2 linked regions of the Bosea vaviloviae genome follow. The protein of the gene in region 1 binds, or shares a complex with, the protein of each later gene. Links are inferred from orthologs where the notes say so. Each region holds a gene or a part of one and is shown on either strand. Other genes may lie near its edges.

Evidence for each region.
Region 2: the proteins of xseA (region 1) and BHK69_RS11950 are in contact, whole or in part, in a cryo-EM structure (PDB 8TXR), measured with the Escherichia coli proteins. The link is inferred for Bosea vaviloviae from one-to-one orthologs.

Annotation. Positions count from the first base shown.
Region 1 is NZ_CP017147.1:2,317,910-2,321,936, reverse strand. Bases 472-3,390 are described here. They hold xseA (exodeoxyribonuclease VII large subunit), read right to left. Parts: upstream 2,737-3,390; coding sequence 1,207-2,736; downstream 472-1,206. Other genes in these bases: purD (phosphoribosylamine--glycine ligase), read left to right, coding at 2,945-3,390; BHK69_RS10825 (dienelactone hydrolase family protein), read left to right, coding at 472-1,171. Outside these bases: BHK69_RS10830 (DUF2093 domain-containing protein), read right to left, coding at 1-97; more of BHK69_RS10825, read left to right, coding at 413-471; more of purD, read left to right, coding at 3,391-4,027. UniProt on the Escherichia coli protein: Bidirectionally degrades single-stranded DNA into large acid-insoluble oligonucleotides, which are then degraded further into small acid-soluble oligonucleotides.
Region 2 is NZ_CP017147.1:2,559,184-2,565,123, reverse strand. What follows is about bases 1,678-4,371. They hold BHK69_RS11950 (exodeoxyribonuclease VII small subunit), read left to right. Parts: upstream 1,678-2,735; coding sequence 2,736-3,008; downstream 3,009-4,371. Other genes in these bases: BHK69_RS11940 (hypothetical protein), read left to right, coding at 4,275-4,371; BHK69_RS11945 (YcxB family protein), read left to right, coding at 3,028-4,254; BHK69_RS11955 (Lrp/AsnC family transcriptional regulator), read left to right, coding at 2,223-2,687; BHK69_RS11960 (tyrosine phosphatase family protein), read left to right, coding at 1,678-2,062. Outside these bases: BHK69_RS11970 (hybrid sensor histidine kinase/response regulator), read left to right, coding at 1-674; BHK69_RS11965 (thioesterase family protein), read right to left, coding at 701-1,261; more of BHK69_RS11960, read left to right, coding at 1,550-1,677; more of BHK69_RS11940, read left to right, coding at 4,372-4,862; BHK69_RS11935 (IS110 family RNA-guided transposase), read right to left, coding at 5,232-5,940. UniProt on the Escherichia coli protein: Bidirectionally degrades single-stranded DNA into large acid-insoluble oligonucleotides, which are then degraded further into small acid-soluble oligonucleotides.

The sequences.
Region 1 (4,027 bases):
TCGGCGCGCCCGTTACCGCGCAGCGCACGAAGGCACCTGGCCGCACGACGCGAAACTCGCCATGGCCGTAGTCGATGGCGGCCTCTGGTCCAGGCATCGGGGGACGTTCGCTGATATTCATCTCGAATGCATCGAAACCGTTGATCGGAAAACGGATTATCGAAATAATCCTGACTCTGTGATAGCGTGCCCGTCGATGATGTCCAGCTTGATGCGTCTCCTCGAGAACCTCGCCTTCCGACGCTTCCGTCCGCGAGCGTCAAACCTGATCGATTCTAAAAGTTCAGAGCATTGCTCACGCGAAAGGCCGGCACTCCCTTTTTCGCGCAATGGATCGGAAATTGTTCTCGCAGCCCTGACCGGAGCTGCGCTGCTTCTGTCTTCGGCCGCTTCGGCAGGCGGTTACGAGCATGTGCGCATTCCCAACGACGATGGGCAGATCGACGCCGTGCTCTACAGGCCGGAGGGGCCGGGACCGTTTCCAGCTGTCGTGGCGCTGCATGGTTGCAATGGTTTATGGCGCGACAACGGCACATTGTCGCTGCGGCATTCCGACTGGGGCGAGCAACTCGCGCAAGCCGGGCTGATGGTCCTGATACCCGACAGCTACGGCTCGCGCCGGCTCGGCTCGCAATGCGGCGTCAAGGACGTGACCGTGCGCCCGAGCCGGGAGCGCGTCGCCGATGCGGCCGCCGCACGGCGCTGGCTGCAGACGCGTGAGGATGTCCGGGCGGACATGATCGCATTGATGGGCTGGTCGGGCGGCGGATCGGCCGTCTTGGCGGCGATCCGCAAGGACCGGCGGCCGGCCGACGGCAAGCCGGATTTCGTCCGCGCCATCGCCTTCTATCCGAGCTGCCGCCTGCAATCGGAATCGGCGAGCTTCGCCGCGAGGCTGCCGGCGCTGATCCTGATGGGCGAGGCCGACGACTGGACGCCGCCCGCTCCCTGTGACTTCCTGGCGAAAGCCGCGCAGGCACGCGGTGAAAAGGTCGATCTCGTGATCTATGCCGGCGCCCTGCACGATTTCGACCATCCGCGCCTGGAGGTGAAGGAGCGCTCCGACATCGCCTATTCGGCGACGGGGACGGGCAAGGCCATGGTCGGCACCAACCCCGCTGCGCGCGAGGATGCGATCAAGCGCGTGAAGGCGTTCCTGAAGGGGCTCTGATCCCCCGAAGCCCCGCTCCACAATACGCAGCCTAGCTAAAACAGATCTCCCTGCCCCGCCTTCGGCGTCTCCTTGCGCGGCGGGCGCGCGGGCCGGGGCGGCGGTGCGCCCCCTCCTCCCGAGACCGTGACGGCGAAGCGGCCATCGCTGACCTGAACGGTCAGGCCCTGGCCGGCATGCGCCTGCGCGACACCACGCACCAGCCCTCCGGCGTCATCGCGCACCAGCGCATAGCCGCGCGCCAGCACGGAGTCAGGCCCCAGCGAACGCATCAGCGCCCAGAGCGAACCGAGCCCGTCGCGGCGGCGCGTGACGCCCTGGGCAAAGGCGCGGCGAGAGCGCTGCGCGAGATCGCCGACGCGCTCCGCCGCCCGCGCAACCCGCAATCTCTCCGCGCGCAGCAAGGCATCGCGGCCGGCGCGCAAGCGGTTCGACAAGCCATCAAGCCTGGCCGCATAGCCGGCTAGGCGCGCGGACGGCGAATGCCGGTTAAGCCGCTGCGCCAAACCAGCCAGGCGCGTTTCATGAGCCCGGGCATTGCGCGCCAGCGCCGGCGCGAGCCGCGTCGCCGCGAGATCCAGCCGCTGGCGGGGGCCCGACAGCACCGCCTCCGGCGCGGGCAAGGCGCGGGCGAGCGCGCGCAGATCGCTGCGGCGGCGGTCGGACAGGCGGCGCATTGCGCCGGCCTGCCGACGCGAGAGATCAGCGACCAGGCTCATCAACTCGGCGCGAACCGGCACGACCTTTTCGGCCGCGCCTGTGGGCGTCGGCGCGCGCAGATCGGCAGCATGATCGATCAAGGTCCAGTCGGTCTCGTGGCCGACAGCCGAGACGAGCGGGATCTGCGAGGCGGCTGCCGCGCGCACCACCGCCTCCTCGTTGAAGCCCATCAGGTCTTCGAGCGAGCCGCCGCCGCGCGCGACGATGATGACGTCGGGACGCGGGATGCGCCCGCCTTGGGGCAACGCATTGAAACCGGCGATCGCCGCGGCGACCTCGTTGGCGCTGGTATCACCCTGCACGCGCACCGGCCAGACCAGGACATGGCGCGGAAACCGGTCCTCCAGCCGGTGCAGGATATCGCGGATGACGGCGCCTGTCGGCGAGGTGACGACGCCGATGACACCAGGCAGATAGGGAATGAGCTGCTTGCGCGCCTCATCGAACAGGCCTTCCGCCGCGAGCTTCTTGCGGCGCTCCTCCAGCAATGCCATCAGCGCGCCGACGCCGGCAGGCTCCAGCGAGTCGATGATGATCTGGTAGCTCGACTTGCCGGCGAAGGTGGTGATCTTGCCGGTGGCGATGACCTCCAGCCCCTCCTGGGGCCGCGTCTTCAGCCGGCCGAAGACGCCCTTCCAGATCACCGCATCGATCTTGGCGTTCTGGTCCTTCAGCGAAAAATAGACATGGCCGGAGCCGACCGGGCCGCGATAGCCCGAGATCTCGCCGCGCACGCGCACAAAGCCGAAGGCGTCCTCCAATGTGCGCTTGAGCGCACCCGACAGGTCGGAAACCGACCATTCCGGCGTGTTGGAGGGTTTTACGTCAGGCGATTCGCTATCCATGGCGCGACCATAGCGACGTGGATGGCCGAGCAGAAGCGTTGCCGTCTGCGCGCCCGGCGGCTATTGCCGCCTTCAGATCTCAGATCCGGAACCAGTGCGGGTCATCCCAGGTCTCGCGGAGCTTGCCACCGGGCCGGCTGAAAGCCGGACCGGGCGGGTCGCCCGGGATGACGACGGTGGACGGATGTCCGCACGCAAGGAGACCACGATGAACATCCTTTTGATCGGTTCGGGCGGACGCGAGCATGCGCTGGCCTGGGCGATATCGGGTTCGCCGCTCTGCGACCGGCTCTACATCGCGCCGGGCAACCCCGGCACCGCGCAATGCGGCGAGAATGTCGTGCTCGACATCGCCGACCATTCGGCTGTCGCGGCCTTCTGCAAGCTGCATGGCATCGGTCTCGCCGTTATCGGCCCGGAAGGCCCTCTGGTCGACGGCATTGCCGATGATCTCATCGCCGCGGGCATCAAGACCTTCGGCCCGTCCAAGGCCGCAGCCCAGCTCGAAGGCTCCAAGGCCTTCACCAAGGAGCTCTGCGCCGAATTCGGCATCCCAACGGCCGGCTTCGGCCGCTTCACCGATGCGAACGAGGCCAAGGCCTATGTCGCGAGCCAGGGCGCGCCGATCGTGATCAAGGCCGACGGGCTCGCCGCCGGCAAGGGCGTGGTCATGGCGGAGACGCTGGCCGAGGCGAGCGAGGCCATCGACATGATGTTCTCGGGCGGCTTGGGCGCGGCCGGCGCCGAGGTCGTGATCGAGGAGTGGATGATCGGCGAGGAAGCGAGCTTCTTCGCGCTCTGCGATGGTGCGCATGCCATCGCGATGGCTTCAGCCCAGGACCACAAGCGCGTCGGTGACGGCGACACCGGCCCCAATACCGGCGGCATGGGCGCCTATTCGCCCGCCCCGGTGATGACGCCGGCGCTGGAAGAGCAGGTGATGGCCGAGATCATCCGGCCGACGCTGGCCGGCATGATCGCGCGTGGCATCCCGTTCAAGGGCATTCTCTATGCCGGCCTGATGATCACGGCGCAGGGGCCGAAGCTGATCGAATACAATGTCCGCTTCGGCGATCCTGAATGCGAGGTGCTGATGCCGCGCCTGAAGAGCGACATCGTGCCGGCCCTGCTCGCCTCCTGCGACGGCGTGCTCGATGCGTTCGACCTGCGCTGGTCGGATGAGGCGGCGCTGACCGTCGTGCTCGCGGCGAAGGGCTATCCGGCCAGGCCCGAAAAGGGCAGCGTGATCAAGGGCGTCGAGAAGGCCGCGGCGCTGGACGATGTGCTCGTC
Region 2 (5,940 bases), 240 kb from region 1 along the record:
GCGGCGCGCAGGTTTCGGTCGAGGTGCTCGATACCGGGCTCGGCATCCCGCAAAGCAAGCAGAAGACGGTGTTCCGCGAGTTCCAGCGGCTCGACCAGGGGGCGAAAGTGGCGCGTGGCCTGGGACTTGGCCTCTCCATCGTCCAGCGTATCGCGCGCACGCTCGACCACAAGCTGACCCTGGTCTCGACGCCGGGGCGCGGCACGCGCTTCTCGGTTCTGGTGCCGCGCGCCTCGCCGCTGCCGGCGATGTCGACCAGCGCCGCGCCGCGCCATGCGCCGGCAGGCCAGCTCGCCGGGCTGAAGCTGCTGGTGCTCGACAATGAGCCGGCGATCCTCGACGGCATGAAGCAGCTGCTCGGCGGCTGGGGCTGCACGGTCGCGATCGCAGCCAGCGTCGAGGAGGCCCAGCTGTCGCTGCGCACGCATGGCGACCCCGACGTGCTGATCGCCGATTACCATCTCGATCATGGCAACGGGCTGACCGCGATCAGCACGCTGCGCCAGCGCACCAGCGCTGCCATGCCCGCGATCCTGCTGACGGCCGACCGCACGCCGCAGGTGCGCGAGGCGGCCGCCGCGCTCGACGTCCACCTGCTGAACAAGCCGCTGAAGCCCGCCGCCCTGCGCGCGCTCCTGGCGCAGTGGCGGGCGACGCGGCTGGCGGCGGAGTAGCTGGAAACCTCGGCTGGCCCCAGAACTCAGCGCCCCGAGGAACCCGCTTGCCGCATCGCCTCTTCCGACGCCAGGAAGGCCGCGACCTCGGGGCTCGGCTCCGGGCTCGTCGTCGCGATGCCGATCTCCGCCATCAGCGTCGCGACGGGCACATAGCTCTTGCCGGTGCGGTCATAGAGTGCGGCGCGGACGAGCGCGACGGCTGCAACAATCTCGCTGCCGTCACGCGCCCGGCTCAGCACGCGATGCTGCATCACCAGCCAGCTATTGCTCCAGCACAGGATCGCAGTCTCGAGCCGGAAGGGCCTGAACAAGCGCAATTCCCGGCGGAAGCGGATCGTGCCGGCATTCACCACCGGCACCCAGCGATGCCGCAGTACCGCGCGCCAGAGGCCTGTGCGCAGCATCAGGTCGGTGCGGCCAAGATCCATCAGCGTCCAGTACCGGCCATTATTCATATGCAGGCTGGTGTCGAGATCATGGGGCCAGACGCGGAAGGCCAGCAGCGAGGGCGCCTCCAGCGGCTTGAGCCTTGGGCGGAACGCCGTGGTCGCGAGAAGCCAGAGCAGGCGGAACCAGAGATTCATGGCAGCTTCCCGATTGACGATAGTTCACCTGTAAACATTTGCACATATGTGACGAAATCCCGCTTGGCTACACCGTCGACATCGGCTCATGCTCGAGCCGACAGGATGCTTGCGCATTCGCGGGCGCTCGACCCGCCCCCAAGAGCAGGATGCGAAAAAGTGGGAACCGGTTTTTCGCATTGATCCTGCTCTAACTCTTGGATGAGAGACGGATTCAGATTTCAGATGGGATCACTCAGTGATCTCATCTGAAATCATCCAGCTCTTGCGACCGACAGGATTTTCGGCATGCCGACCTTGCACGTCTCCTCGCTGTCGCGGCTCCACGAGACCGTGGCCGCCGTGCGCGCCAGCCATGTGGTGACGCTGATCAACGTCAACACGGTGGTCGAGCGGCCCGCCGGCATCGCTCCGGAGCGCCATCTCTTCCTCGGCATGTCCGACATCGTCGCGCCGATGGACGGGCACATCATACCGGCCGAGGCGCATGTCGAGCGCTTCCTGGGCTTCGTCGGCGAATGGGACCGCGCCGCGCCGCTGGTGATCCATTGCTGGGCCGGCATCAGCCGCTCGACGGCAGCAGCCTTCATCGCCGCCTGCGCTCTCGGGCCGGGGCGCAATGAGGAGGAGATCGCCAGCGCCTTGCGCACCGCCTCGCCCTCGGCGACCCCGAATGCGCGGCTCGTCGCCATCGCCGACGGGATGCTCGGCCGGCATGGCCGGATGAGCGCCGCGATCGAGCGGATCGGCCGGGGCGAAGATGCCTTCGAGGGCACGCCGTTTCAGCTCGCCTTGGCCTGAAAGGCGGGCGGAATCCGGCTTTCAGGCCCGGCAGCATCGTGCGGGCTGCGGCGTAGCTCGCGTCGAACAAGTCGCGATTTTTCCGTTCCGACGCAGAATATTGCTTGCGCCCGCCGGATTTTGCGACAATGCATCCGGCAAGAGGGGTTTTGCCAGCGCCATGACGATCGAACTCGATTCCCGCGACCGCTCCATCCTGCGCATCCTGCAGATGGACGGGCGGATCACCAATTCCGACCTCGCCGAGAAGGTGCATCTGTCGCCCTCGGCCTGCCTGCGCCGGGTCCGCCAGCTCGAGGAGAGCGGGCTGATCCGTGGCTATGCGATGCTGCTCGACGACAAGATCGCGGGCTTTCCCGGCACCGCCTTCGTCTTCGTCACACTCGACCAGCAGGGCCGCGCTTCGCTCGAAGGCTTCGAGCAGGCGGTGCAGAACCTGCCCGAGATCCTGGAATGCCATCTGCTCGCCGGCGCGCATGATTATCTGATGCGCGTGATCTACCGCGACAGCGCCGATTTCGAACGCATCCACACCGACATCATCACGCAATTGCCGGGCGTCACCCGCGTGCAATCGACGCTGACGCTGCGCACCATCAAGAAGAGTTCGGCGCTGCCGGTGTGACGCCCGGGGTTGCGGCACGCGCCCTGGAGACCGATAAGCTCTGGTCAAATGGGAATCGCGCCAGTGACCGAAGCCAAGCAGAACTCAGACATCGCCGCCCTGCCCTTCGAAGCGGCGCTCAAGGAACTCGAGGCGATCGTCGCCAAGCTCGAGCGCGGCGACGTGCCGCTCGAGGAATCGATCGACATCTACACGCGCGGCGAGGCCCTGAAGGCGCGCTGCGACGCGCTATTGAAGCAGGCCGAGGCGCGCATCGAGAAGATCACGCTGGGCGCCGACGGCAAGCCGACCGGGACCGCGCCGCTCGACGTCGAAAACTGAGCGCGGGCAGCTTCGGGGGATGACCGGGGTTCCAAAGATCGCGGCAAGGCCCGCGCCGGCGCTGACGCTGCCTCTCGCCTTCGAGACGCAGCTGACATTGGCGGACGTCACCGAAGCCTCCCTGCTCGCCAACGCCCCGCTGATCCGGCCCAACCGCCGGCGCCTGCTGACCATCGGCCTGCCGAGCCTGTGGTTCTTCGCCATCCTCGGTGCCTTCGCCGGTTGGCGCCCCGCCCGCAGCCCGTTGAGCTTGGCGCAGCTCGGCGATTTCCTGACCATCTTCATCGGCGACATGCCCTTCTACCTGCTGCTCGTCATCTCGGCGGGGGTCGTGCTGTGGTGGCTGATCCATCCCTGGCGGATGCGGCGGCTCATGCAAAAGGCCCTGCGCGCCGCCGGCTTCGAGACGCCGATCCTGCTGCGCTACGTCATCGCAGCCGACGGGCTGACGACGCGGGAGCCGCAGCGCGAGAGCTTCACGCCGTGGCGCCACATCTCCAGGCTGGATGAGGGGCGCGATCACCTCTTCTTCGTGCTGCCGTCGCAGGAGGAAACGGTCGCGCTGCCGAAGCGGGCCATTCCCGCCGGCCAGATCGACACCCTGCGCAGCTGGCTGGAACAGTGGATCGGCGCGCCGCAGGTGCTGCCGGAGCCGCCTGCTCCGCCGCAGGAGGCCCTCAGCTTCGAGGTCGTCATGGAACCGAGGGACTGGGCCGCCCATGTCGCCTGGTATCAGGATCTGCCCGCGCTGCGCCGCGCGCGCCGATGGGGCATCGTCCGCAACTGGCTGCTGGCGAGCCTTGCGGTGCCGGTCCTCACTATTGCGGCCTGGGCACTCGATACGGAGCGGCTGCCGGTCTCGCTGGCCCTGCCGATCTTCTGGGACCTGTTCCCCAGCTTCTTCTGGAAACCCGCGCTGGCCTTCGGCGTGCTGGCGGCGCTGCGGCTTGCCTTCGACAGACCGCTGATGCGCTGGTTCGCCGGCCACTCGGGCGCCATGCTGAATAAGAGCACGAGCAAGACGCCGAACCGCTTCGTGGTCGACGACAGCGGCATCCTCACGGTCAAAGGCGCCGCCACCACCTTTGTCAAATGGCCGGGCGTGATCGGCCTCGAGCGCCTGCCGGAGCATTGGCTAATGCGGATCAGCCGGGGCTCGACGCTGATCGTGCCGCGGCGCGCCCTGGATCCGGCGCAGGCCGAACGCCTGGAAGCGTTGTGCTCCCACCACATTCAGCAGGCATGATGCGACAGGAGGGACGCGTCATGAAGGTTCTCGCCGCATCCGTCGTCGCCACGGGCCTCAGCCTCTCCGCACTGCAGGCTGGCGCGCAGGAGCGCGTGCTGCGCATGGATGACGGGCTCCAGCTCACCCTCCCCGAGGGCTGGCGCCTGGACGAGGCCGGCGACAACCCGTTCGACGCGACCGGCCGCAGGCGTGTGCATCTCGTCTGCGAAACGCCGGCCTGCAAGCATACGCAGGAGACCTGCACCTTCGTGCTGCGCACCAAACCGGTGGCGGGCGCAAACGACGCGGCCCGCCTCGCCAGCCTCTACGAATCCCCGCTCACCCGCTATGCCCGCCTGAAGAGCGTGCTGAAGAGCACCAGCAAGGACGCCGAGATCCGCCAGGACCTCGCCATCCGGCGTATCGGCGAACGCGACTGGTACGTCGTCGAGACCGATGCACGGCACAACTACAAATCCGGGTTCTTCGCCGAGACGGTCATCGACGGGACTTATCTCGGGGCCATCTGCAAGACCTGCGAAACCGGCGAAATCCGCCATCAGGGCGGCCAGCAGATGCTGATGAGCCTGAGGTCTGACAAGACGCGATCCGCCGCCCTGCGATAGGGCGGAGGCGCCTCGATCGCGTTCCGCTCTCCCGGTGCCGACTAGATGGTTTTCCAGACAACCTGTGCCGTCATTGCGAGGAGCGCGAGCGACGAAGCAATCCATGTGTGGACGGCCCCTTATTTGCAAGATGGAAGCTGTGGTTGGTCTGGTCGCTTGCGGTCATGTGTCCGGCCTGTTTGTGCGGGGTTTCCGCTGGCCAAGATGGTTTCCGCGGCGAGGGAGCCAAACAGGATAGCGACCTGTGACGGCCACTGGATTGCGCGGCATCGCCCTCGTCGAGGATCGACCGATCCCACCATCTGCTCCTTGTCTTGCAAGCTCGGCTCGCCGGCGCGGCGGAGGTTGGTGTCCGCGCCGGGATCTCGGTCAGGCAGCGGCCGGGCAGGCCTCTGGCCGCGCGTCGCTCGTGCGATAGCGTCCGCCCCTCGCCAGGAGGGCCCAGGCGATGCGGGCGAGCTTGTTGGCGAGTGCGATCGCGGCGAGCTTGGGTGGCTTGCGGGCGAGCAGGCTCGTGAGCCAGGGCATCGGCCGCCGGGCCTTGCCGCGCCGCACCTGCCAGACGACCGCCGTCGCGCCGACCACGAGGAGGCTGCGCAAGGTCTCGTCGCCGGCCCGCGTGATCCGGCCGAGGCGGGTTTTGCCGGCGGTCGAGTGGTCCTTCGGCGTCAGTCCGATCCAGGCCGCGAAATCCCGCCCCGACCGGAAGGCTTCGGGATGGGGCGTCTTCATCACGAGCGTGGTGGCGATGATCGGGCCGATCCCCGGCACCTCGGCCAGCCGGCGCGAGGCCTCGTTCGCAAGATGCCAGGCCTTCAGCCGCACCTCGATGGCACAAAGGCGCTCTTCGAGCTCGGCGAGTTCGAGGGCGAGCTCGGCGAACATCTCTCGGGCCAGGGGCGGGATCTCCGGATCGTCCTGCACCGTCTCCAGGAGCGGGCGCACATGCGCGGCGCCTTTGGCTCCCACATGGCCGAACTCGGCCCCATAGCCCCGGATCGTGTTGGCGAGCTGCGTCCGCCGCCGCCCCAGCCGTTCCCGCATCCCGGCCAACATCAGGTCGGCCTGCTGCCCGGCG